Regions from separate parts of the Mesorhizobium sp. M0802 genome, predicted to be linked through region 4. Evidence: predicted binding sites of a transcription regulator. Region 4 holds the regulator's gene; each other region holds the start of a gene.
What was found. Region 4 encodes PhoB, which activates phosphate uptake and scavenging genes when phosphate is short. Its sites were predicted from a motif close to TGTCATNNANCTGTCAT; they were not measured.
Positions count from the first base shown of each region.

Region 1 (5,943 bases), on a different contig from region 4:
TCGAACCGGTGCAAGGCGAGGGTGGCATCCGCCCGGTGCCGACGCAATCCTTGAAACGGCTGCGGCAGCTCTGCGACCAGCACGGCCTGCTGCTTATCTTCGATGAGGTCCAGTGCGGTATCGGTCGCACCGGAAAGCTGTTCGCGCATGAATGGACCGGCGTGACGCCCGACATCATGGCGATTGCCAAGGGCATTGGCGGCGGCTTTCCGATGGGCGCGTGCCTCGCCACCGACGACGCTGTCGTCGGCATGACGGCAGGCGTGCATGGCACCACTTTCGGCGGCAATCCGCTGGCCATGGCGGTCGGCAACGCTGTGCTCGACGTCGTGCTGGAAGACGACTTCCTCGAAGACGTCCAGCGCAAGGCATTGCTGATGAAGCAGGGCCTGGCGGCGGTCGCCGACGAATTTCCTGATGTCATCGAAGGCATCAGGGGCAGCGGCCTGATGCTTGGCCTGAAATGCGCCATGCCCAACACCAAGGTCAACATGGCGCTGCGCGACCAGCATCTGCTGGCGGTGCCGGCAGGCGACAACGTCATTCGTCTGCTGCCGCCGCTGACCGTCACCGACGCCGAGATCGGTGAAGCGCTCGATCGCATCCGCGCCGGCGCCAAGGGCCTGACCGACGCCATCGCCGCGGCCGCCGCGAAGTAATCCCGAGAACCATTCCCGATGAGCCTTCGCCATTTCACCGATCTTTCCGCCGTTTCCGAAGGCGATCTGCGCCTGATGCTGGACGATGCGGTGGTGCGCAAGGCGCGCCTCAAGGCCGGCGAACGGACCAGACCGCTCGAAGGCAAGGTGCTGGCCATGATCTTCGACAAGCCGTCGACGCGCACGCGCGTGTCCTTCGACGTCGGCATGCGACAGCTCGGCGGCGAGACCATCATGCTGACCGGCACCGAAATGCAGCTCGGCCGCTCCGAGACCATTGCCGACACCGCCAAGGTGCTGTCGCGCTATGTCGACGCCATCATGATCCGCACCACGTCGCATGAGCGGCTGCTCGAGCTGACCGAGAATGCCACGATTCCGGTCATCAACGGGCTGACCGACGACACCCATCCCTGTCAGCTGATGGCCGACATCATGACCTTCGAGGAGCATCGCGGTCCGGTTGCCGGCAAGACCATCGCCTGGACCGGCGACGGCAACAACGTGCTGCATTCGCTGCTCGAGGCCTCGGCGCGGTTCCGCTTCAACCTCAATGTCGCCGTGCCGGAAGGCAGCGAGCCGGCGCAGAAGCACATCGACTGGTCGAAGTCCAATGGCGGCAAGCTGCACCTCACCCGCTCGCCCGAGGAAGCCGTCGACCAAGCCGACTGCATCGTCACCGACTGCTGGGTGTCGATGGGCCAGGAACACCGCGCCCGCGGCCACAATGTCTTCTCGCCCTATCAGGTCAATGCGGCGCTGATGGCCAGGGCCAAGCCCGACGCCCTGTTCATGCACTGCCTGCCGGCGCATCGTGGCGAGGAAGTGACCGACGAGGTCATCGACGGTCCGCATTCGGTGGTCTTCGACGAAGCCGAGAACCGGCTCCACGCCCAGAAGGCGGTTTTGGCCTGGTGTCTGGGCGCTTGATCTCCAGGCGCTTGATCTCCAAGCGCTTGATCCGGGGCGGCGCGATGCCTATTTGCGCCCCATCACGCAAATCAAGCGCGTTTGGACGCATGCACCCCTCCGGGCCGCATGGCCGCGCCCTGGAGCTTTGTCATGTTGGAAACGCATCAAGTGACTGAACATCACCCCAAACTCGGCGAGTTCGGCTATGCCGGCGACGATCATGTCGTGCCCTTCGAGGTAGGCCCGCTCGACGTGCGCGGCCGCACCGTGCAGCTCGGGCCGATGCTCGACGCCATCCTCAACCGTCATGACTATCCCGAGCCGGTCGCCCGCCTGCTGGCGGAAGCCTGTGTGCTGACGGTGCTGCTCGGCACTTCGCTCAAATTTGAAGGCAAGTTCATCCTGCAGACCCGCACCGACGGGCCTGTCGACATGCTGGTCGCGGATTTCTCCACGCCCTCGGCATTGCGCGCCTATGCGCGCTTCGATGCCGACCGGCTGGAGGCCCTGGTGGCCGCAGGCCAGACCTCGCAGCAGACGCTGCTGGGCAGCGGCGTTTTGGCGCTGACCATCGACCAGGGCGCGCACACGCAGCGCTATCAGGGCATCGTCCAACTCGACGGCGAGACGCTGGAAGACGCCGCGCGCACCTATTTCCGCCAGTCGGAGCAGATCCCGACCGATCTCCGGCTGTCGGTGGCCAAGCTACTGACGCCCGGCCCCGGCGGTGCGCGCGAGCAGTGGCGCGCCGGCGGTATCCTGGCGCAGTTCCTGCCGCAGTCACCCGAGCGCATGCGCGTGCCGGACATTTCGGGCGGCGACGGCGATCCGCGTGACGTGACGCAGGAGCCGGCCGACAATTCGTGGCGCGAGCTGGTGGCGCTGCTCGGCACCATCGAGCCGACCGAGCTGATCGACCCGACCATCGGCGCCGAGCGGCTGCTCTACAGGCTGTTCCACGAACATGGCGTGCGCGTCTTCGGCGGCGTGCCGGTCGCCGACCAATGTTCCTGCTCAAGGGACAAGATACGCGGCATCCTCGAGGGGTTTTCCGCGCAGGAGATCAAGGACAGCACCGAAGATGGCGGCATCCACGTCGCCTGCGAGTTCTGCTCGAAGCAGTACGACTTCGACCCGGCGGAGTTTGCAGCTCAGTAGCATCTCTTCCTTCTCCCCGTTCACGGGGAGAAGGTGCCCGAAGGGCGGATGAGGGGCAGCGCGAACTTTGGTGAATGGCCGCGCATAGCCTACGTCATGTGCGTGGAAGATAACCTCATGAGTCCGGCGGCGCCCCTCATTGCACTGCCGGGCATTTCTCCCCGTATAGAGATGGGGAGAAAACCCCTAATTCACCGTCCGCCGCGTCCCCGGCAGATCCAGCGAAAACGCGGGAATAGCGACGTCGAACGTCTCGCCCTTTTTGTTGCGCATGGTGTAGTGGCCGACCATGAAGCCGGAGGGCGTCGAGAGCGGGCAGCCTGACGTGTATTGATAGCTGTCGCCGGGATTGAGCTCAGGCTGGTCGCCGACCACGCCGGCGCCGCGCACTTCCTCGATCCGGCCGCTGCCGTCGGTGATGTGCCAGTAACGCGACATAAGCTGCACGAAATCGTCGGACTGGTTGTCGATCGTCACCTGGTAGCCCCAGACATAACGGTTCTCCGCCGGGTCCGAGCGGTCCTCCAGGTAGAACGGTCTGACCTGCACTTCGATGTTGCGCGTGACGGCGCGATACATGGGCTGCTCCGGTTGCGCGGCAAGGAACATTTGTCGCGCTATGCGGTTTGATACGCGCACAACGGCATGTCCTGCCAGCCTCAAAGCGGAGGTGCCGACAAACAATGTCATTTAAGTGACACATGACAGTGTTGGTGTGCGCAAACCTTGCCGGCGCCTCAAGGCCCATCTGTCGACTGACAAAGCAGCCGCGAGCGGCCTTTCCGGAGTGACCAGATCTCATGGAACCAGCTCTCACAGCCGCCTTCGCTTCCTCCGCTTTGCTTCTTTCCAATCTCGCCAGCATCCTGCTTGCTTCGTCGAAACTGCAAGCGCGTCGCCTTATCCCTCCGCCGTCCGACGAGCAGCCACCGGTCTCGATCGTCGTGCCGTCGCGCGGCGTGGAGCCGTTCACACAAGAGACGCTGCAGCGAGCCTTCTCGCTCGACTGGCCGCGCTACGAACTGATCTTCTGCGTCGCTCACGCCGACGATCCCGTCGTCAAACTGATAAACAGGGCGATCGTCCTGTTTCCCAACGTGCCGGCCCGGCTGCTGATCGGCGACGACCGCGTCAGCAGCAACCCGAAGCTCAACAACTGCGTCAAGGGCTGGGAAGCGGCGCGCAATCATTGGGTTATTCTGGCGGATTCCAACGTGCTGATGCCTAGGGATTATGTCCAGCACCTGATGGCGGCCTGGCGGACCAATACCGGGCTTATCTGCTCGACGCCGATCGGCTCGCGGCCGGAAGGCTTCTGGGCCGAGGTCGAATGCGCGTTCCTCAACACGCTGCAGGCGCGCTGGCAATATGCCGGCGAGGCGCTTGGCCTCGGCTTTGCCCAGGGCAAGAGCATGCTGTGGAACAAGCCGATGCTCGATACCAATGGCGGTATCCGCGCGCTGGCCGCCGAGATCGCCGAGGATGCTGCTGCAACCAAGCTGGTCAACGGACTGGGCCTGCGCGTCAATCTCGTTGCCTCGCCTTTCGAGCAACCACTGGGGCAGCGCCGACTTGCCGACATCTGGTCGCGTCAGGCGCGCTGGGCGCGGTTGCGCCGCGTCACTTTCCCGCTGTTTTTCGCACCCGAGATCCTGACCGGCGTCGCCGTGCCGTTGGCGTTGGCGCTGGTGGCGGCAGCAAGTGCCGGCATCAGCCTGCCGGCCACGGTGTTGGCCGTGCTGACGGCGGCCTACATTCCCGAATGCGCGCTGGCCGCGGCCAAGGGCTGGCATCTGTCGCTGCGCATGGTCCCGGCGATGATGGTCCGCGACATGATGCTTCCCGCCATCTGGGCGCGCGGCTGGCTGAGCGGCGCCGTCGATTGGCGCGGCAACACCATGATCATCGGCACCAAGGCAGCCGAGCTGGAAGAGGCTTCGTCGGGAGCGTGACGCCTCGCGGCCTACCCGGCTGCCTTCAGCGCCTGCGCAACGTCCTCCAGCAGATCGTCCGTATCCTCAAGACCGACCGAAAGCCTGAGCGTTCCCGGCCCGATGCCAAGCTCGGCGCGAGCTTCGTCGCTGAGGTTCTTGTGCGTGGTGGTCGCCGGATGGGTGATCAGGCTCTTGGCGTCGCCGAGATTGTTGGAGATCAGCACGATGTCGAGCGCGTTCTGCAAGGCGAAGGCCGCCTGCTTGCCGCCCTTCACGTCGAGGCAGATCAGCGTCGATCCGCCCGTCATCTGCTTCTTGACGATGTCGGCCTGCGGGTGGTCGGCGCGGCCGGGATAGATGACGCGGGCGATTTCCGGCCGTCCTGCCAGGAAATCCGCGATCTTGGCCGCGCTTTCAGTCTGCTGGCGCACCCGAACCGGCAGCGTCTCCAGGCCCTTGAGCAACGTCCAGGCGTTGAACGGCGACAGGCTCGGGCCGGTGTGGCGGAAATAGTCGTGCAAATTCTCGTCGATCCATTTCTTGTCCGACAGGATGATGCCGCCGAGACAGCGTCCCTGGCCGTCAATGTGCTTGGTCGCGGAGTAGACGACGATATGGGCGCCGAGCTGCAAGGGCTTCTGCTGCAAGGGCGTGGCAAAGACATTGTCGACGATCAGCCTGGCGCCGATCGAGGTGGCGAGCGCCGCCACCGCTGCGATGTCGACCACTTCCAGCGTCGGATTGGTCGGGCTTTCCAGGAAGAACAGTTTCGTGTTCGGCCGCACCGCCTTTTCCCAGTTGGCGATGTCGGTGCCGTCGACCAGCGTTGCCTCGATGCCGTATTTCGGCGCCAGCGTCTCCACCACCCAGCGGCAGGAGCCGAACAGCGCGCGCGCCGCAACGATATGGTCGCCGGCCTTGGCGCTGCACAGGAGCGCTGCCGTCACCGCCGCCATGCCGGACGCCGTGGCGCGCGCATCTTCGGCACCCTCCAGCGCGCACATGCGCTTTTCGAACATGTCGACGGTAGGGTTGGCATAGCGCGAATAGATGAAGCCCGGCTCCTCGCCCTTGAAACGGGCCTCGGCAGCCTGCGCCGTCTCGTAGACATAGCCTTGGGTGAGGTACATCGCTTCGGACGTCTCGCCGAACTGGGAACGCAGCGTTCCCCCGTGCACGAGTGCGGTCTGAGGTTTCCAGTTACGCTTCTTGGTGCTCATCGCTTTTGTTCCAGACACAAAAAAACCGGCCGCGAAAGTCGCAACCGGTCCATATGGCCT
Region 1 is NZ_JAMYOY010000002.1:179,079-185,021, reverse strand. Features, by position in the region: gene NKI10_RS04145 (aspartate aminotransferase family protein) at 1-659, shown strand, start outside; gene argF (ornithine carbamoyltransferase) at 678-1,589, shown strand; gene NKI10_RS04135 (Hsp33 family molecular chaperone) at 1,698-2,729, shown strand; gene apaG (Co2+/Mg2+ efflux facilitator ApaG/CorD) at 2,916-3,308, opposite strand; gene NKI10_RS04125 (ceramide glucosyltransferase) at 3,530-4,681, shown strand; gene NKI10_RS04120 (O-succinylhomoserine sulfhydrylase) at 4,693-5,883, opposite strand; SAM riboswitch at 5,941-5,943, opposite strand, start outside.
Region 1: NKI10_RS04125 (ceramide glucosyltransferase) is a predicted target of PhoB. The motif match lies at 3,414-3,430, and genes of this name have one in related genera.

Region 2 (5,943 bases), on a different contig from region 4:
TGGTCGCCGGGCAAAAGAGGCAATGGCGGCTTGAGGATGGTCTGCAGCGTCTGCGTGGAGGCAACGAAGGTGTAGTAGATCGGGAAAGCGACGATCAGGATGCCCAGGATGAGCACGGCGTGGGCGATGAGGGCGCGAAGCGGGGACTGACCAATCATCGCTCGCGCTCAACCGTAGTGGACTTTGCGTTCCACATAGCGGAACTGGATGGCCGTGAGTGAGATGACGATGACCATCAGGATGACCGACTGCGCGGCCGAATCGCCGAGGATCAAATTGACGAAACCGTCATTGTAGACCTTGTAGACCAGCGTCTCGGTGGCCTTGCCCGGCCCGCCGCCGGTGACCGCATGGACGATACCGAAAGTGTCGAACAGCGCATAGACCGTGTTGACGACCAGCAGGAAGAAGGTCGTCGGCGCGAGCAGCGGGAAAACGATGGTCCAGAAGCGCTTCGTCTCCCCGGCGCCGTCCATGGCCGCCGCCTCTATCAACGTCTTAGGCACCGCCTGCAGCCCGGCGACGAAGAACAGGAAATTGTAGCTGATCTGCTTCCAGGCAGCCGCAGACACCAGCAGGATCATGGCTTGGTTTCCGTTGAGCAAGGGATCCCAGGCAATGCCGAGACCTCTCAAGGCGTAGGCCAGCGAACCGATCGAGGGGTTGAACAGAAACAGCCACAACATGCCGGCAATCGCCGGCGCCACCGCATACGGCCAGATCAGCAGCGTGCGATAAAGGCCTTTGCCGCGCACCACCTTCTCGGCCATGACGGCAAGCAACAGGGCCACACCCATGGCGACGATCGCGGTCGCCAGAGAGAACACCAGCGTAACTTTGATCGAGTTGAGGTAGGCCGGGTCGGCCAGCACCTTGCGAAAATTGGCGAGCCCGACGAAGTTGCTCTTCAGCCCGAACGGGTCTTCCCTAAGCATCGACTGGTAGAGCGCCTGCCCCGTCGGCCAGTAGAAAAAGATCAGCGTAATGGCGAGTTGCGGCGCCACCAGCAGGTAAGGCAGGGTCTTGTTGGGAAAGACGACGCGTGGAGACAGTGTGGTTCCCTCGCTGTTCAGGAAGTCGTCCACGCGGGTCCGCGTGGACGAGGTTCGACTGACAAACCGCTTCAGTTTCCGATCGCTTCCTGAATCGCCTTGTTGCCGCGTGCGACCGCATTGTCGAGCGCCTGCTGCGCAGTCTGCTGGCCGGCCAGCATCTTCTCGAACTCCTCATTCTCGATGTCGCGCACCTGCGGCAGGTTGACGAGGCGCACGCCCTTCGAGTTCTCGGTCGGCGCCTTGCCCAGCATCTGCAGGATCGGCGTCTCACGGCCCGGGTTCTTGTCATAGAAGCCGGACTTCTTGGTCGCCTCATAGGCAGCGAGCGTCACCGGCAGATAACCCGACTTCTGATGCAGATACTCTTGCACTTCGGTCTTGGAGAGATAGGAGAAGAACGCCGCCACGCCCTTGTATTCCTCGTCCGATTTGTTGCCGAACACCCACAGGCTGGCGCCGCCCGGCGTGGTGTTCTGGGGCGCGCCCTTGGCGTCACTATCATAGGGAAGCTGGCCGATGCCGTAGTTCATGCCCGATTTGACGATGTCACCGAGACCCCCTGACGATTCGGTGAAGATGCCGCATTCTCCGGCAAGAAAGATCTGCTTGGCTTCGGATGTACGGCCGCCATATTTGAAGGTGCCGTCCTTGGCCAGGTCGGCGAGCGCCTGGAAATGATTGACGAAGATCGGCGCATTGATCTTGAGCTCGACGTCGGTTCCGGCAAGTCCATTCTGGTTGGTGCCATAGGAAACGTCGTTCCAGGCAGCGAAGGCCTCAAGGTGGATCCAGGTCAACCAGGTCGAGGTATAGCCGCAGGAAGCGGCGCCGCTCGCCTTGATCTTCTTGGCGGCTTCCCACACCTCGTTCCAGGTCTTTGGCGGATTGTTCACATCAAGCCCGGCCTTCTGGAAGATATCCTTGTTGTAGTAGAGGATGGGCGACGAGGAATTATAGGGGAAGGACAGCATGGTCCCGTCCGGCTTCGAATAGTAGCCGACGATGCCGGGCAAGTACTGGCTCTTGTCGAAGGTCACGCCGGCGCTGGTCAGCACATCGGCCACCGGTTTGATCGCACCTTCGGCTGCCATCATGACGCCGGTACCCACGTCGAACACCTGGATGATGTCGGGCGCTTGCCCCGCACGATAGGCAGCGATGCCGGCATTCAGCGTTTCGGGATAGGTGCCCTTGAAAACAGGGAGAATTTCATAGTCGCTCTGGCTGGCATTGAAATCCTTGGCGATTTTGTCGACCACCTCGGCATTCGCGCCGGTCATGGCATGCCACCAACTGATCTGGGTGGCGGCGAAGGCGGAGGTGGTGGAAAGCAGGGTCAAGATGGCGGCAACACCGGCCGCAAAGCCGAACAACTTCATGTTTCATCTCCCGTTTGTCATTGGCGAAAGGGGCGCTCCCGCGAACGCAATATGTGTCGCTGATGACAATCGGACAACGGATTTGTTGCTGTTTCGTGAATTTCATACCCGGCTAACTTCGCGCCCCCTCGCCTTGCAACGAGGACAGAGAGAAATGCCAAGCCGGCTCAGCGATAGAATGGGGAATGGTGGGCCTGCAAGGATCGCCGACCGCCCAGCGATGCGTGAAGGGCCCGCGTGACAGCGCCACGCACCTGCACCGTGCGGCCGCCATACCGGCGCTCGGCCAGATCGAGATCGGCCGAGCGGCATCGCGCCAGGCGCTGCTGTAACCGTGCGTCTGGAATGAGACAGGATCGCCGCAAGGTACAACCCGAAAAACCCGCTGTAGTTGTAGTTCGCATAACCGATTCTTCGTCAAGCGCGACATACTAATCAAGTGGACGGCTTGATTGCTGTGGGAGAGCAGGTGGGGCGAGATGCTGACGGTCTATAATTGTATCGTGCATGAGCACGATCTGAGACTGGTCGCACTGGCAGCGCTCATTTGCGGTATTTCTTCCTTCTCGGCGGTCAACCTGCTTCGCCATGTCGACCGCTCGAGCGAGCGCAACCGCTATACCTGGCTGATGATAGCAGCCACTTCCACCGGCTTCGGTATCTGGGCGACGCATTTCATCGCAATGCTTGCCTTTTCCCCTGGAATCCCCAACGCCTACAATACGGAAATGTCGGCGCTTTCGCTCGCCGGTTCCGTCGCCCTGACCGCCGCGGGCATGTGGATCGCCACCTTGCGCCGGGGCATCGACTACCCTCTGGTCGGCGGCGCGGTCCTCGGCGCTGGTATCGCCGCCATGCACTATATCGGCATGGCCGCCTTCGAGGTCGAAGGGCGCATCGTCTGGAACCCGCTGCTGGTCGGCGTCTCGGTGCTGACAGGCGTCACCCTCGCCGCGCTGGCGCTGCTGGTCGTGTTGCGACGGCCGTCCATGCAGGCCACAATCGCCGCCGCCATCCTGTTGACGCTGGCGATCTGCAGCCTGCACTTCATCGCCATGGGCGCGGTGTCGATCTTCCCGGACTCCTCCATCGAGATATCGCAGTTCACGGTCGAACCGGTGTCGCAGGCCTTCGCCGCCGCTGCAGTCAGCATGGCTATCCTGGTGCTTTCAGCCGCAGCATTGTGGATCGACCTTCGCTTCCGGCGTCACAAGCTCGAGGCCGAGCGCATGCACGGCCTCGCCAACGCCGCCGTCGAGGGGCTGATCGTCTGCGACGGCGCCCGCATCGTCAGCGCCAATGACAGCATCGCGGCACTCACCGGCATTGCGCCTGAAGTGCTGAACGCGATGCTGCTTGGCGACCTCTTCGGCGAACGCACCGCGGCCGGCATGTCCGACTGCAGCGGACAGGCACAGGAAGCAGAGCTCAGAGCCCATGACGGCGCCACCATCCCCGTCGAACTTATCGCCAGAAGCATCGACTATTGCGGCAAGCGGCACAGCGTGGTCGCCGTGCGCGACATCCGCGAACGCAGGAAGGCCGAGCAGGAGATCCTGCGCCTCGCCCATTTCGACCCGCTGACCGGGCTCCCCAACCGCCGCAGTTTCTCCGGCCGGCTTGAGGCCGAAATTGCCGCAATGGACCGCGGCGGCAAGGGTGGGCATCTTGCGCTGCTGCTGCTCGACCTCGACCGCTTCAAGGAAGTGAACGACCTGTTCGGGCACGGCGCCGGCGATGCCATGCTGCAGAAGGTGGCGCTATGCGCCTCCGCCGTGCTCCGCCACGGACAGATGCTGGCGCGTCTCGGCGGCGACGAGTTCGCCATCATCGCTCCGAACCTTCCCGATCCGCAGGCGGCCGGCCGCATCGCCGAGGCGGTGCTGGCTGCCATGCGCGAGGAAAACCGGCTGTCGGTCGGTGGCGGCCTGGTATCGGCCAGCATCGGCATTGCACTTTATCCGCTCGACGCCGATGAGCCGACAATCCTGGTCAGCCACGCCGACACCGCGCTCTATCGCGCCAAGGCCGAGGGCAAGGACACCTACCGTTACTTCGAGGCCTCGATGGGCGCCGAGGCGCGAGACCGGCGCGTGATGGAGCACGAACTGCGCCAGGCCATGGCGCGCGATGAGTTTCGCCTCGTCTACCAGCCACAAAAGGAGATCAGCAGCGGGCGGATGGTTGGGTTCGAAGCGCTGATCCGCTGGCATCATCCGCAGCGCGGCGACGTGTCGCCGGCGACCTTCATCCCGGTGGCCGAAGACAGCGGCGTCATCATCCAGATCGGCGAATGGGTGCTGGCGACGGCCTGCGCCGAGGCAGCGCGCTGGAAGAACCCTCTCACCGTCGCGGTCAATGTCTCGGCGGTGCAGCTCCACAATCCGAATTTCAGCCGCAAGGTGCATGAAGTCCTGCTCGGCTCCGGCCTGACGCCCGGCAGGCTCGAACTCGAGATCACCGAAACGGCGCTGGTCAAGGACATGCCGCGCGCGCTGGCGACCTTGCGCCAGGTGAAGGCGCTTGGCGTGCGTGTGGCGATGGACGATTTCGGCACCGGCTACTCCTCGCTGTCCAATCTCCGCGCCTTCCCCTTCGACAAGATCAAGATCGACGGCTCATTCATCAAATCAGTCGACAGCAACGGCCAGGTGGCAGCCATCGTCCGCGCCGTTCTGGGGCTTGGCCGCGGTCTCGGCCTGCCGGTTCTGGCCGAGGGCGTCGAGACGCTGGGCGAGCTGAAATTCCTCGACGCCGAGGCCTGCGAGATCGGCCAGGGCTACTATCTAGGCCGGCCGAGCCCGATCGAGGCGTTCAGCGAACTGACCGGCGTCGCGGCGCCGGCGGCACACGACGACGCCAGCGTCAAACAACGCGGCGGCAGCATCTTGATGCTGCCGCCGGCGGCGGCCCTGCGCTCATCCTAAGGGGCGAGTGCGGCCTCGACCAGGCGCTTGGCATCCGGTCCCGACCATTCGGCCGGTCCGTTCATATGCGCGATCAGGCAGCCTTCGCCGTCGATCAGCATGGTGACGGGGAGGCCTAGCGCCAAGCCACGCGTCTTGACGTCGTTGAACAGCGCCAGCGTCGAATCGCGGTAGTAGCCGAGCGACCCGATGCCGATATCGGCTAGGAACTTCTTCGGCTTCACATCGTCGCCGGCATCGACATTGACCGCGACCACTTCGAAGGCATCGCTGCCCTTTTCCTTCTGCAGCGTATCGAGCGCCGGCATTTCGGCGCGGCAGGGCGCGCACCACGTCGCCCACAGGTTGAGCAGCACGGTCTTGCCGACATGATCGGCGATCGTCATCGGCTTGCCGTCTGGGCCGTTGAAGGCGAGGCTTTTCAGCGATTGCGGCGGATCGGCGGGCAGCAATGCCGCCACCTGGCCGGTGGCCGCGGCGGCAACCTTTTTGGCGCGGTCGCTCTTGGCGGCGCAGGCGACATCGTCCTTGCTGTTGCCCGCGCCGGCCGCAGGTGCGCTGCCGGTGGCTGCGTTGTTGCCA
Region 2 is NZ_JAMYOY010000012.1:111,886-117,828, reverse strand. Features, by position in the region: gene ugpE (sn-glycerol-3-phosphate ABC transporter permease UgpE) at 1-158, opposite strand, end outside; gene ugpA (sn-glycerol-3-phosphate ABC transporter permease UgpA) at 168-1,052, opposite strand; gene ugpB (sn-glycerol-3-phosphate ABC transporter substrate-binding protein UgpB) at 1,124-2,434, opposite strand; gene NKI10_RS18140 (bifunctional diguanylate cyclase/phosphodiesterase) at 2,914-5,361, shown strand; gene tlpA (thiol:disulfide interchange protein TlpA) at 5,358-5,943, opposite strand, start outside.
Region 2: ugpB (sn-glycerol-3-phosphate ABC transporter substrate-binding protein UgpB) is a predicted target of PhoB. The motif match lies at 2,497-2,513, and genes of this name have one in related genera.

Region 3 (5,943 bases), on a different contig from region 4:
ATCGAGCAGGTCCCGGAAACGGGCGGGAATGTCGGCCTCGGTGCGGAAGGCCGGCAAGGTGCGCAAGAAGCGCGTCGTCGCCTCGGTGCCGAACTGGCGCCTGATGTCGGCGGCGAGCTCTTCGCTTCTGTTGCCAGTATTGCGGTCCATTGTCTCAAATCCTGTGTCGGTTTCAAAACTCCTCCAAGCTTTGAATGGTTCCCCATAGCGGGGTATTGGCAAGCAAAGGCTGCCGTTACGGTAAAGTTTGAATTAATTTTGAACGTCCTTGCGCCCCGCACCAAGTCCGACGGGCAGCCCGCAACATTGCCTGCTGTGGGGCGTCCTCCTGGGCTTGCCCCTTGATTTTTGGCCGCCAAACCTCGATATCGGGCGCAAATCCAAACCATTCGAATGACGGGAAATGGCGATGAGCGACCAGACAAAAGACGAACGCGCGCCCGAGGATATCGAAACGGCCGAGGCCGAGCGCACGCAAGGCGGCATCGACGGCGACTATGAAGCGCTGGTGCGGCTGCTGAAGGAAAACGAGGAGCTGAAGGACCGCGCGCTGCGCGTCGCAGCCGAGATGGAGAATCTGCGCCGCCGCACCGCCCGCGACGTGCATGATGCGCGCGCCTATGCGGTGGCCAATTTCGCCCGCGACATGCTGTCGGTGTCGGACAATCTGCGCCGCGCGCTCGATGCTATCCCCGCCGAGGCGAAAGCGGCCGGAGATGCCGGCTTCAAGGCGCTGATCGACGGCGTCGAGATCACCGAGCGCGCCATGCTGTCGACGCTGGAACGGCATGGGGTGAAGAAGCTCGAACCGGAAGGTGAGAAGTTCGACCCGAATTTCCACCAGGCGATGTTCGAAGTGCCCAATCCCGATGTGCCGGCCAACACCGTCGTCCAGGTCGTGCAGCCGGGCTATTCGATCGGCGAGCGCGTGCTGCGGCCGGCCATGGTCGGGGTCGCCAAGGGCGGCCCCAAGATCGCGGCCACCGAAGCGCCGGTCGAGCCGGGGCCGGTGAACGAGCAGGCCGAGAAGGATGCGTGAGTAGGGTAGGCAGTAGGGAATAGGGAATAGGGAATAGGGGATAGGGAATAGGGAATAGGGAATAGGGAATAGGGAATAGGCAGGCGTATCAATCGCGCGGCTTCGTGTTATTCATACTTTCCCTAATTCCCAATCCCTACTACCTCATGTCCCTGACACCCATCGACCTCCTCGACTATGCCGGCGTCGCCGTCTTTGCCGCGACCGGGGCCCTGGCGGCTTCGCGCAAGCAGCTCGACATTATCGGCTTCCTGTTTCTGGCCAGCGTCACCGGCATTGGCGGCGGCACGCTTCGCGACGTCATCCTCAACCTGCCCGTCTTTTGGGTCGCCAACTCCGGCTATGTGCTGGTTTGCGCGGCGGTTGCGGTGCTGGTCTTCTTCATCGCCCACCGCGTCGAATCCCGCTGGAAATGGCTGCTCTGGCTCGACGCCATCGGATTGGCGGCCTTTTCCGTAATGGGCGCGGCCAAGGGGCTGGCCATCACCGGCTCGCCGGTCGTCTCCGTTGTTATGGGCGTGTTGACCGCCACATTTGGCGGCATCCTGCGCGATCTGCTGGCCGGCGAGCCATCGGTGCTGCTCAGGCCCGAAATCTACGTCACCGCCGCACTCGCGGGCGCCGGCCTCTACACACTTGGCGATCTTGCCGGCCTGCCGCCGCTCGCCTCGGATATCGCCGGCTTCGTCGCGGCTTTCCTGGTGCGGGGCGGCGCGCTGAAATTCGGCTGGACCTTTCCGTCCTACAAGAGCCGCCCGGGACGGCGACCGGAGGATATTCCGTAGGGAGAGGGATTAGGGAATAGGGAATAGGGAATAGTCGGTAGTCAGCAATTCGCGGCAGCCTTCACTACTGCCTACTGCCTACTGCCTACTGCCTACTGCCTACTGCCTCATGCCGCAAAGCGCTGCGCTTCCCCGCCATAATAGTTGACGTAGCGGGCGCCGATTTCCTTGACCGGCATCACCACGAACACATCGACGGTGGAGAACTCACGGTCGATGACGCAGCCGTCGCCGATGCGGGCGCCGACGCGCAGATAGCCCTTGACCAACGGCGGCATGGCCGCAATCGCCGCCTTGGCGTTGACCGCCTCGATCGGCATCAGGTCCATCGAGCAATAGCGCCCGGAGACCGCCCGCACATCCCAGGCGGAGTTGGTCCGGCAGTGATGGGCAAGGTAGGTGAGCGCCTCGGCATGCGCAGCCGGCACCGTGCCAGGGAACGAGGCACAACCGGTCATCACGCCGATCTCATAGTGGTTGATGTAGGCCCAGATGCCTTGCCACAGCGCCTCGATGGTGCGCTTCGAGCGGTATTCCGGCAGCACGCATGAGCGGCCGAGCTCAAGGAAGCGCTGGCCGGGATGGCGGGCGATCAGCTTGGTCAGTTCGAACTCGCCTTCGGAATAGAAGCCGCCGGCGGTCGCCGCAATCTCTTGCCGCAGCAGGCGGTACGTGCCGACGATGCGGCGATGCTCGGGGCCGGAGATCGAGGTGTCAAGCACCAGCAGATGGTCGCACAGCGGGTCGAAGCGGTCGGCGTCGCGCCGGTCCTGCGCCTGGAACAGGTCCTTCCTGGCGCCAAGCTCGTCATAAAACACCCGGTAGCGCACTTCCTGCGCGGCGGCGATCTCGGCCTCATTGCGGGCAAGCCGCACTTCGAGATTGCCGATACGGCCCAGCGGTGCGCCTGTTGCGACGGCATCGGCGTTCCGCGCGGCGAGCAAAGCGCCGCCTGCGCTGGGCCGAGTGTCACATTCCGGCATAACTGTATGCACGAGTGATTCTCCTTCGAGCCATCCCTCTTGGCACGGGGATACGGTGTAGGTGCAACAGGATTGTGACAGTACCGTGATACGGCGCGACGGGCAATACTTCGTCGGCTGGCGAAAACCCTCATTCGGCTACCTACGTGACGCGAGGATTGCGCCAGCGTCGCCTTGAAGCGCGTCGCGCTGGGACGATTCACGCGACGCGCTTCAAGTCTTTGTTTTGTGCATGTCGTCTTCTCAAAACCGGGGCCACTTTTGAGCGACATGAATTCAGGTGAGCGACATGAATTCAGGCGGCCACCTGGCCCTCGACGGCATGGACCAGCGCGTCGGGATCGAGCGGCTTGGTGACGAAGCCGCTGGCGCCATGGGCGAGCACGGTGTGGCGGGTCTTTTCCTGGCTGTCGGCCGAAAGCACCATGATTGGTACCGGCGGCACAGCCATTTCCTCCTCGTGGCGGCGGATGGCGGCGATCGCGTCCAGCCCGTCCATCACCGGCATGTGCAAATCCATCAGCACCACATCGAAGCGATTTTTCAGCCCGGCCTCGGTGACCGCCTCGACCGCGGCCTTGCCATTGCCGACCACTTTCACGCGATGTCCCGCCTTCAAAAGCGTGGCGCGGGCAAGCATGGCGTTGATGTCGTTATCTTCGGCGATCAGCACCGACAAGCCCTGCTGGCGTGCGCCATGGGCACGAAGAGAGGACGCGCCGGTCTTTTCCGGCTTGGGCGGCGGCAAGGCAGGGGCATGACTGGTCAGCAGCACGCGCAGCAGGGTTTCGCCGCGCACCGGCCTCGCCAAGAAGGTGGCGTAGCCGCTGGTGCGGAATTCGCCAAGCATGCCGCGGTCGGTCGGCGCGATCAGCGTGATCGCCTCGCAATCGGCAAAGCCACTCTGGCGCAGGCGCTTGAGCAGTCTGCCGTCGCCGTCCTCCAGGGCCGCGTCGATCAACAGCACATCGCAATGTTCGGCGAAGGGCGTCGCCTGGGAAGCGGTTGCGGCGACGTCGACGGCGCCGCCATGGGCGCGGATGGTGCGGGCGATGGCGTCCGCCTCGACGGCGTTCTTCGACACGATCACGGCGCGCCGGCCGGCCAGGATGTTCTGCCGGTTCTGCGGTGCTTCGGTTGCTCCTGCGGCCGGGATCTCGAAGACGAATTCCGATCCCTCGCCAAGTCGGCTCGACACCGAAATGGCACCGCCCATGGCGGCGACCAGGCGCCTCGATATGGCCAGACCGAGGCCGGCGCCGCCATGGGTGCGGGTCGAGGTGCCGTCGGACTGTTCGAATTCCTCGAAGATGCGCTCCATGTCGTCTTCGCGCAGGCCGGGGCCGGTGTCGGTAACGGTGAAGCAGATGCGGTCGCTGGTATCGGTGCGGGCGCGCGCAATCGAGACCAGCACGCCGCCGGTGTCGGTGAACTTGATCGCATTGCCGATCAGGTTGAGCAGCACCTGCCTGACCCTGCCGGGATCGGCCATGATCATCTGCGGCACGTCGGGCTCGACATGACAGCCGAGGCCGATTTTCTTGGCGAAGGCTTTCGCTGCCATCAGTTCGACGATGTTGTCGGCGATTTCGCGCAGCGATGTCGGCTGCGGCTCCGGGTCGAAACGGCCGGCCTCTATCTTGGAATAGTCGAGCAAATCCTCGATGAGCGCCAAAAGGGCGCTGGCCGAGGTCGAGACAGCGCCGACATAGGTGCGCTGCTCGGGCGACAGATTGGTGTCAGCCAGAAGCTTGGCCATGCCCATGATGCCGTTCATCGGCGTGCGGATCTCATGGCTGACGGTGGCGAGGAAGCGCGACTTGGCCTGGCTGGCATATTCGGCGCGCTCGCGCGCGGTGATCAGCGAGGATTCGGCGCGTTTGCGCGCGGTGATGTCGCGGGCAATCGCCCGGTGCGAGACGGCGCCGCTATCCTTGTCGCGTACCGACAGTTCGATCCATGAGAACCAGCGCGGACCGTTCGGGGTGCGTATGGAGACGTCGGTGGAACTCAGGCATTCATGATCGGAAAAGGCGGCGTCGGGGACGATGCCGACATCAATGCCGTGTTCGGCGAGGGTCCTGCCGGCAAGGTCGCGTTGGTCGGTTCCGACGAGGCTGGCGAAAACCTTGTTGGCGTAGACGATGTGGCCATCGCGGTCGCGGTGGACGACGAGATCGCCGAGCGCATCGATCAGCCCGCGAAAACGCTCCTCGCTCTCCTGCATCTCCCACATACGGTCGGCCAGCGTCTCGATTTCGGCGCGGCTACGGGCCGCGGTTTCGTCGAGCAAGGCCGCCGCGCGGCGGACGGTGCGGCGGCTGCGCAGGTGCATGGCGACGCCGGCAAGGCCTGTCGCCAGCAGGCCGAGGGTGATGAAGATCGGCGCACCGGTGAGGTGGGAGAGGCCCGCCAGCGCGACACTGGCGACCACCGTCAGGAACGGCAGGCCCTCGGACGTGGCGCGCGGCAAATCCGGCGCCAGAGGCGGCGGCGCAACACGCTGCCGCTTCGCCGTCGCCGGACTCGGCCCGTCGACGCTTTCGGCACGGCTCTTCTCTTTCCTGGCGGACTCCGCGATCATGCGGAACTCCTTGCAGATAGAGATTATGGAAAAGCGCGGCGGATCGTTCGAATTTTAGCGGTCATGCATTTTTGGCGGTTTTCCGCATCGCCTGATCTTTTCCGAAACCTGATTCCCTTTCGGGATCATGCTTCGGGAGCCTCACATATCGACAACCACGCGGCCCCTGATCTTGCCCTCGACGATGTCATGGGCGGCGGTGATGATGCCGTCGAAGCCGATGGTCGTCGACAGGCCGGCGAGCTTCTTGAGATCAAGATCGCTGCCGATGCGGCGCCAGGCTTCCAGCCGCACAGCCTTTGGCGCCATCACTGAAGCGATGCCGAGCAGCGAGACGCCGCGCAGGATGAACGGGGCGACGCTCGACGGCAGATCCATGCCACCCGCCAGGCCGCAGGCGGCGACCGCGCCGCCATAGGCGGTCATCGACAGCACATTGGCCAGCGTGTGGCTGCCGACGGCATCGATGCCGCCGGCCCAGCGCTCCTTGGCCAGCGGCTTGGCCGGCTGGGAGAGTTCCTCGCGCGAAATCACTTCGGCGGCACCGAGGTC
Region 3 is NZ_JAMYOY010000007.1:99,373-105,315, reverse strand. Features, by position in the region: gene NKI10_RS12715 (hypothetical protein) at 1-150, opposite strand, end outside; gene grpE (nucleotide exchange factor GrpE) at 410-1,039, shown strand; gene NKI10_RS12705 (trimeric intracellular cation channel family protein) at 1,192-1,824, shown strand; gene olsB (l-ornithine N(alpha)-acyltransferase) at 1,932-2,807, opposite strand; gene NKI10_RS12695 (response regulator) at 3,103-5,391, opposite strand; gene acuI (acrylyl-CoA reductase (NADPH)) at 5,533-5,943, opposite strand, start outside.
Region 3: olsB (l-ornithine N(alpha)-acyltransferase) is a predicted target of PhoB. The motif match lies at 2,871-2,887, and genes of this name have one in related genera.

Region 4 (5,943 bases):
GCCGGGCCGATGGCCGAGGCGTCCTGCGCCAGGATGATCAGCGAGTTGGCGCCCTGCGAGATCAGGCTTTCGACGTCGGTCAGCTGCTTGCCGGGATTGGACTGCGCGTCGGCGGAAATGTACTTGTCGCCGGCAGCCTCGATCGCCGTTTTCATCGCCGCCTCGTCGGTCTTCCAGCGCTCTTCCTGGAAGTTCGACCACGACACGCCGATGACCTTGTCCTTCGCCTGCGCGACCGAGACCAGCGCCAGCGACATGGCGACGCCCGCCAGCATGGCGGCTGCAAATCTGTTCATTATAACCCTCCCTGCGCCGCGCACGGCGCGACAAAACCGGCCCGAGGGCCGGCACACAGAGGCTCCATTTTTTCGAGCCTCGAAAAAATACTGGTTCAATGATAAGGCGCTGTCAACATCGATTCTGATGGATTCTGACGGCCTTGCCGGATTTTTTCGAGCTCCGCAATAAACAATGACAGGGCTGCCGGCGTCTGCCAATATTTGGCTGGTGCCGTCGAACGCCTTCACTATCATGAGGCGCGAGGAGGCCGGGAGGAAACAAATGTCGGTTGGAATCCGCCACGACGATCTGCGCCGTCGCAACCGTGCGATGGTGATTTCAGCCGTGCGCCGGGCCGGCCAGCCGTCGCGGACCGAGATTGCGGCGACCACCGGCCTCAGCCACTCGACCATATCGGCAATCTCGTCTGATCTGATTCAAGAAGGCATCCTGATTGAAGGCAAACCTGGCGAGACCGGCGCACTGAAACGCGGCCGGCCGCAGGTCGGCCTTGGCCTCAATCCGGAAGCGGCGGCGGTGATGACCGTGGTGCTGTCGCTGAACTTCCTCTCCGTCACCGTCATCGACTATGCCGGCCAGGTGGTCGCGGAAGAACAGCGCCGGCTCGACACGCTGACCATGCCGCGCGACGAACTGATCGGCGAATGCGTAGCAATCGTCCGGCGGCGTCTCGAGGACCCGGACCTGGACGTCCAGAGCATCGCCCGCATTGCCATGGGCATCCAGGGCATCACCGATTCGCAGGCGCGGGCCATGCTGTGGTCGCCAATCACGCCACTGACCGACATTGCCTTCGCCGACATGTTGGAAGCGGAATTCGGCATTCCGGCCACCATGGAGAACGACTGCAATATGATGGCGGTGGCGCTGCAATGGCGCCAGCCCGAGCGCTACCGCGACAATTTTATCGCCATCCTCTTGTCGCACGGCATCGGCATGGGACTGGTGCTGAAAGGCGAACTGTTCACCGGCACCCATTCCTCGGGCGGCGAGTTCGGCCACATGATCCACCGTCCGGGCGGCGCGCTCTGCCGCTGCGGGCGGCGCGGCTGCGTCGAGGCCTATGCCGGAAACTACGCCATCTGGCGCAGCGCCAAAATGATGGGCGAGGATGCCGAGCCGGTCGATATCGGCGACGTTGATATGCGCGCACTCGCCGCGCGCGCCCGCGAAACCGACGGCCCGGAGCGCGAAGCCTATCGCAAGGCCGGCGAGGCGCTCGGCTTCGGCCTCGGCAGCCTGTTTGCGCTGATCGATCCGGCACCCGTCGCCATGGTCGGCGTCAGCGCCGCCGCCTTCGACTTGATCGAACCGGCATTGCGCGAAGCGATCGCCCAGACCGCCGGCGGCCAGCACTCGAAATCGATCTCCTTCGACACCGAGCCCAACGAGCTGCCGCTGATCCGCGAAGGCTGTGCCATGCGCGCGCTCGGCTTCGTCGATCAGGAGATTTTCGCGCCGGGCATTCAGGCCAAATCCGGCAAGCATGTCGCCTGAATGGCCGGCAACGGCGCGACGCGCAGCATCCTAGTCTTCCCTGATCGCGTAGCCGGCGCCGCGAATGGTACGGATGACATCCGGCATGCGGCCGTTGTTGACCGCTTTGCGTAAGCGCCCGACATGGACGTCGACGGTTCGCTCGTCGATATAGATCGTCTCGCCCCAGACATTGTCGAGCAGTTGGCTGCGCGAGAACACGCGGCCGGGATGGCGCATCATGAATTCGAGCAGCCGGAACTCGGTCGGTCCGAGCCTGATCTCGCTCTTCTTGCGGTAGACACGGTGCGACTCGCGGTCGAGCACGATGTCGCCGACCTTGAGCACGCTGGACAGCACTTCCGGCTTGGCCCGGCGCAGCAGCGCCTTCACGCGCGCCATGAACTCCGGCGTCGAGAATGGCTTGACCAGATAGTCGTCGGCGCCGGTGGACAGGCCGCGCACGCGATCGCTTTCCTCACCGCGCGCGGTCAGCATGATGATCGGCAGCCGCTCGGTTTCGGGCCGCACTCTAAGCCGCCGGCAGAGCTCGATGCCGGAGACAGCCGGCACCATCCAGTCGAGCACCAGGAGATCGGGCACGTTTTCCTGCAGGCGGATCTCGGCCTCGTCCCCGCGTGTCACCACCTCGACCTGATAGCCTTCGGATTCGAGGTTGTAGCGGAGGAGCACGCCTAGCGGCTCCTCGTCCTCCACGACCATGATGCGTGGCGCGATCATAGGCAGTTCACCCTCATCAGGCCGGCGTGGCCATCGCCGTCTCGTCCTGCTTCGGACGATTGGCGGGCAATTGCTGGCCCGTCAGCACATAATACGCATTTTCGGCGATGTTGGTGACATGATCGCCGATGCGCTCAAGATTCTTGGCGCAGAACAAGAGATGCGTGCAGGCGGTGATGTTGCGAGGGTCTTCCATCATGTAGGTCAAAAGCTCACGAAACACGGACGTGTATTTGACGTCGATGCGCTCGTCGTCATTCCTGAGTTTTGCAAGAGCTGCCGCATGGGTGGCGGCATATTCCTCGACGACGCCTTGCACCTGGATCAGCACCAGTTGCGCCATGGCATCGATGGAGTGCGAGAGGTCGCGCGGCGTGACGCTCAAGCCCACGGTGCCGACGCGTTTGGCGATGTTCTTGGCGAGATCGCCGATGCGCTCGAGGTCGCCCGCCATGCGGATCGAGCCGACCACGGCGCGCAGATCGTTGGCCATCGGCTGGCGCTTGGCGATCAGCGTGATGGCGCGGTCGTCCAGTTCGCGCTGGCGCGCATCCATGATGGCGTCGTCGGAAACGACACGCTGTGCCAGCGCATTGTCCGAATTGAGCAGCGCCCTGGTCGAGCCGCTGACCATCGAGCCGGCCAGATCGCCCATGTCGCGGATCAGCTTACTGATCTGCCCGAGCTCTTCATCGAAGGAGGCGACGGTATGTTCACCCATGATCTTGGTCCTCGTGCCTGAAAATTCACCCGCCGGACGGCTCAGCCGAAGCGGCCGGTAATGTAGTCCTGGGTGCGCTTGTCGTCGGGGTTGGTGAACATCTTGTCGGTGGCGCCCTCCTCGACGAGATAGCCGAGATGGAACATCGCCGTGCGCTGCGAGACGCGCGCCGCCTGCTGCATCGAATGGGTGACGATGACGATCGTGTAGTTCTGGCGCAGCTCGTCTATCAGCTCCTCGACACGGGCGGTGGCGATCGGATCGAGCGCCGAGCAGGGCTCGTCCATCAGGATCACCTCCGGCGACACGGCGATGGCGCGCGCGATGCACAGGCGCTGCTGCTGGCCGCCGGACAGGCCGGTGCCGGGCTCCTGCAGGCGGTCCTTGACCTCGTTCCAGATCGCCGCCTTCTTCAGGCTCTGCTCGACGATCTGGTCCATGTCGGACTTGCGCTTGGCCAGCCCATGGATGCGCGGGCCGTAGGCGACGTTCTCGTAGATGGACTTCGGGAACGGGTTGGGTTTCTGGAACACCATGCCGACGCGTGCGCGCAGTTCGACGACATCGATGTTCTTGTCGTAGATGTCGTCTTCATCGAGCGTGATCTTGCCGGTCACCCGCGCCGAATCGATGGTGTCGTTCATGCGGTTGAGGCAGCGCAAGAAGGTCGACTTGCCGCAGCCGGAGGGGCCGATCAGCGCCGTCACCTGGTTCTGGCGGACGTCGAGATTGACGTCGAACAACGCCTGCTTGTCGCCGTAGAACACGCCGACCTTGTCGCCGCGCATCTTGATGACTTCGTTCGACTTGGCGTTCATTTTGTCGCCCACTGCATTTTCAAGGGACTGTTCGGTCATGATGTTCATACCAAATTGCCTTTTTTCTACCAGCGCCGCTCGAACCGGCGCCGGAGCACGATCGCGGTGATGTTCATGGCCATGAGGAAGACGAGCAGGATGATGATGGCGCCGGACATGCGCTCGACAAAAGCGCGCTCAGCCTCGTTTGCCCACATATAGATCTGAACCGGCAGCGCGGTCGCCGGATCGAAAGGCGTCGTCGGATAATCGGCGACGAAAGCGACCATGCCGATCAAGAGCAGCGGTGCTGTCTCGCCGAGCGCACGCGCCAGGCCGATGATGGTGCCGGTAAGGATGCCTGGGGCGGCAAGCGGCAGGATGTGATGGAACACCATCTGCATCTTGGAGGCGCCGAGACCTAGGGCCGCCGAGCGGATCGACGGCGGCACCGCGGCGAGGGCGGCGCGCGTGGCGATGATTATGGTCGGCAATGTCATCAAGGTCAGCACCAGGCCGCCGACGAAGGAAGCCGAGCGCGGCATGCCGAGGAAGTTGATGAACACGGCAAGGCCAAGCAGACCGAAGACGATCGACGGCACCGCCGCGAGATTGTTGATGTTGACTTCGATCAGGTCCGTAAAGCGGTTCTTCTTGGCGAATTCCTCGAGATAGATCGAGGCGGCGACGCCGATCGGCAGCGCCAGCAACAGCACGATCACCATCATGTAGAACGAGCCGATGATGGCCACGCCCATGCCCGACGTTTCGGGCCGGCTGGAGGCGCCATAGGTGAACAGGCCGGTGTTGAAATGCTCGGCCATCACGCCGTCGGCTTTAAGCTTGTTCATCCAGTCGATCTGCTGGTTGGACACCTTGCGGCGCGCTTCATCGACGCCGAGGTCGATCTGACCCTTGAAGGCCGAGTCGAGGTTCGCGGCAGCCAGGATGTCGACGTCACGCGTCCTGCCGATCACCGACGGATCGGCGGAGACGATGTCGCGCAGCTGGACGCGGGCGCCTTCCGACAGGAAGCCCTTGAGCTTCAGCATCATCGGCCTGTCGGCCGGATCGATGCCGAGCTTGGCCACCAGCGCGTTTTCGGCGAGCTTGGGATAGTTCGCCTTGATCAGCACGGTAGGGTCGGTGGCGCGCTTGCCGGAGGGATCGATCACCTTCTCGTCGAAGGTGACCGGCAGCGTCACCGTCGTCTGCCAGAAGGCGGTGTAGCCTTTCGAGACGATGGTGATCAGCATGATGGCCAGGAACGCCAGGCCCACCGAGATCGCAATCACGCCATAGATGCGGAACCGGCGTTCGGCGGCATAGCGCGCCTTCAGCCCGATGTCGCGGCGCGGACGCGCGACGGCACCCGCCATCGTGTCCAGGGGGATGTCGGTCATTCGTACTGCTCCCGGTACTTGCGCACGATGTAGAGGGCGACGATGTTCATCACCAGCGTCAGCGCGAACAGCGTCAGGCCGAGCGCGAAGGCGACCAGCGTCTGCGGCGAGTTGAACTCGAGATCGCCGGTCAGCTGGTTGACAATCTTGACGGTGATGGTCGTCATCGCCTCGAACGGATTGGCCGTCAGATTGGCGGCGACGCCCGCCGCCAGCACGACGATCATCGTCTCGCCGATGGCGCGCGACGCCGTCAACAGGATGGCGCCGACGATGCCGGGCAGTGCCGCCGGCAGGATCACCCGCTTGATCGTCTCGGAGCGCGTGGCACCGAGGCCGAGCGAGCCGTCACGCATTGCGCGCGGCACCGCGGTGATGATGTCGTCGGACAAAGAGGACACGACCGGGATCAGCATGACGCCCATCACCAGGCCGGCGGTGAAGATGCTCTGGCCCTGGATGAAGGGCGAGCCGCCGGTGAGTGCCGCCGACAGGTCGCGCAAGA
Region 4 is NZ_JAMYOY010000004.1:323,429-329,371, reverse strand. Features, by position in the region: gene xylF (D-xylose ABC transporter substrate-binding protein) at 1-296, opposite strand, end outside; gene NKI10_RS09710 (ROK family protein) at 562-1,797, shown strand; gene phoB (phosphate regulon transcriptional regulator PhoB) at 1,828-2,517, opposite strand; gene phoU (phosphate signaling complex protein PhoU) at 2,534-3,238, opposite strand; gene pstB (phosphate ABC transporter ATP-binding protein PstB) at 3,280-4,104, opposite strand; gene pstA (phosphate ABC transporter permease PstA) at 4,122-5,438, opposite strand; gene pstC (phosphate ABC transporter permease subunit PstC) at 5,435-5,943, opposite strand, start outside.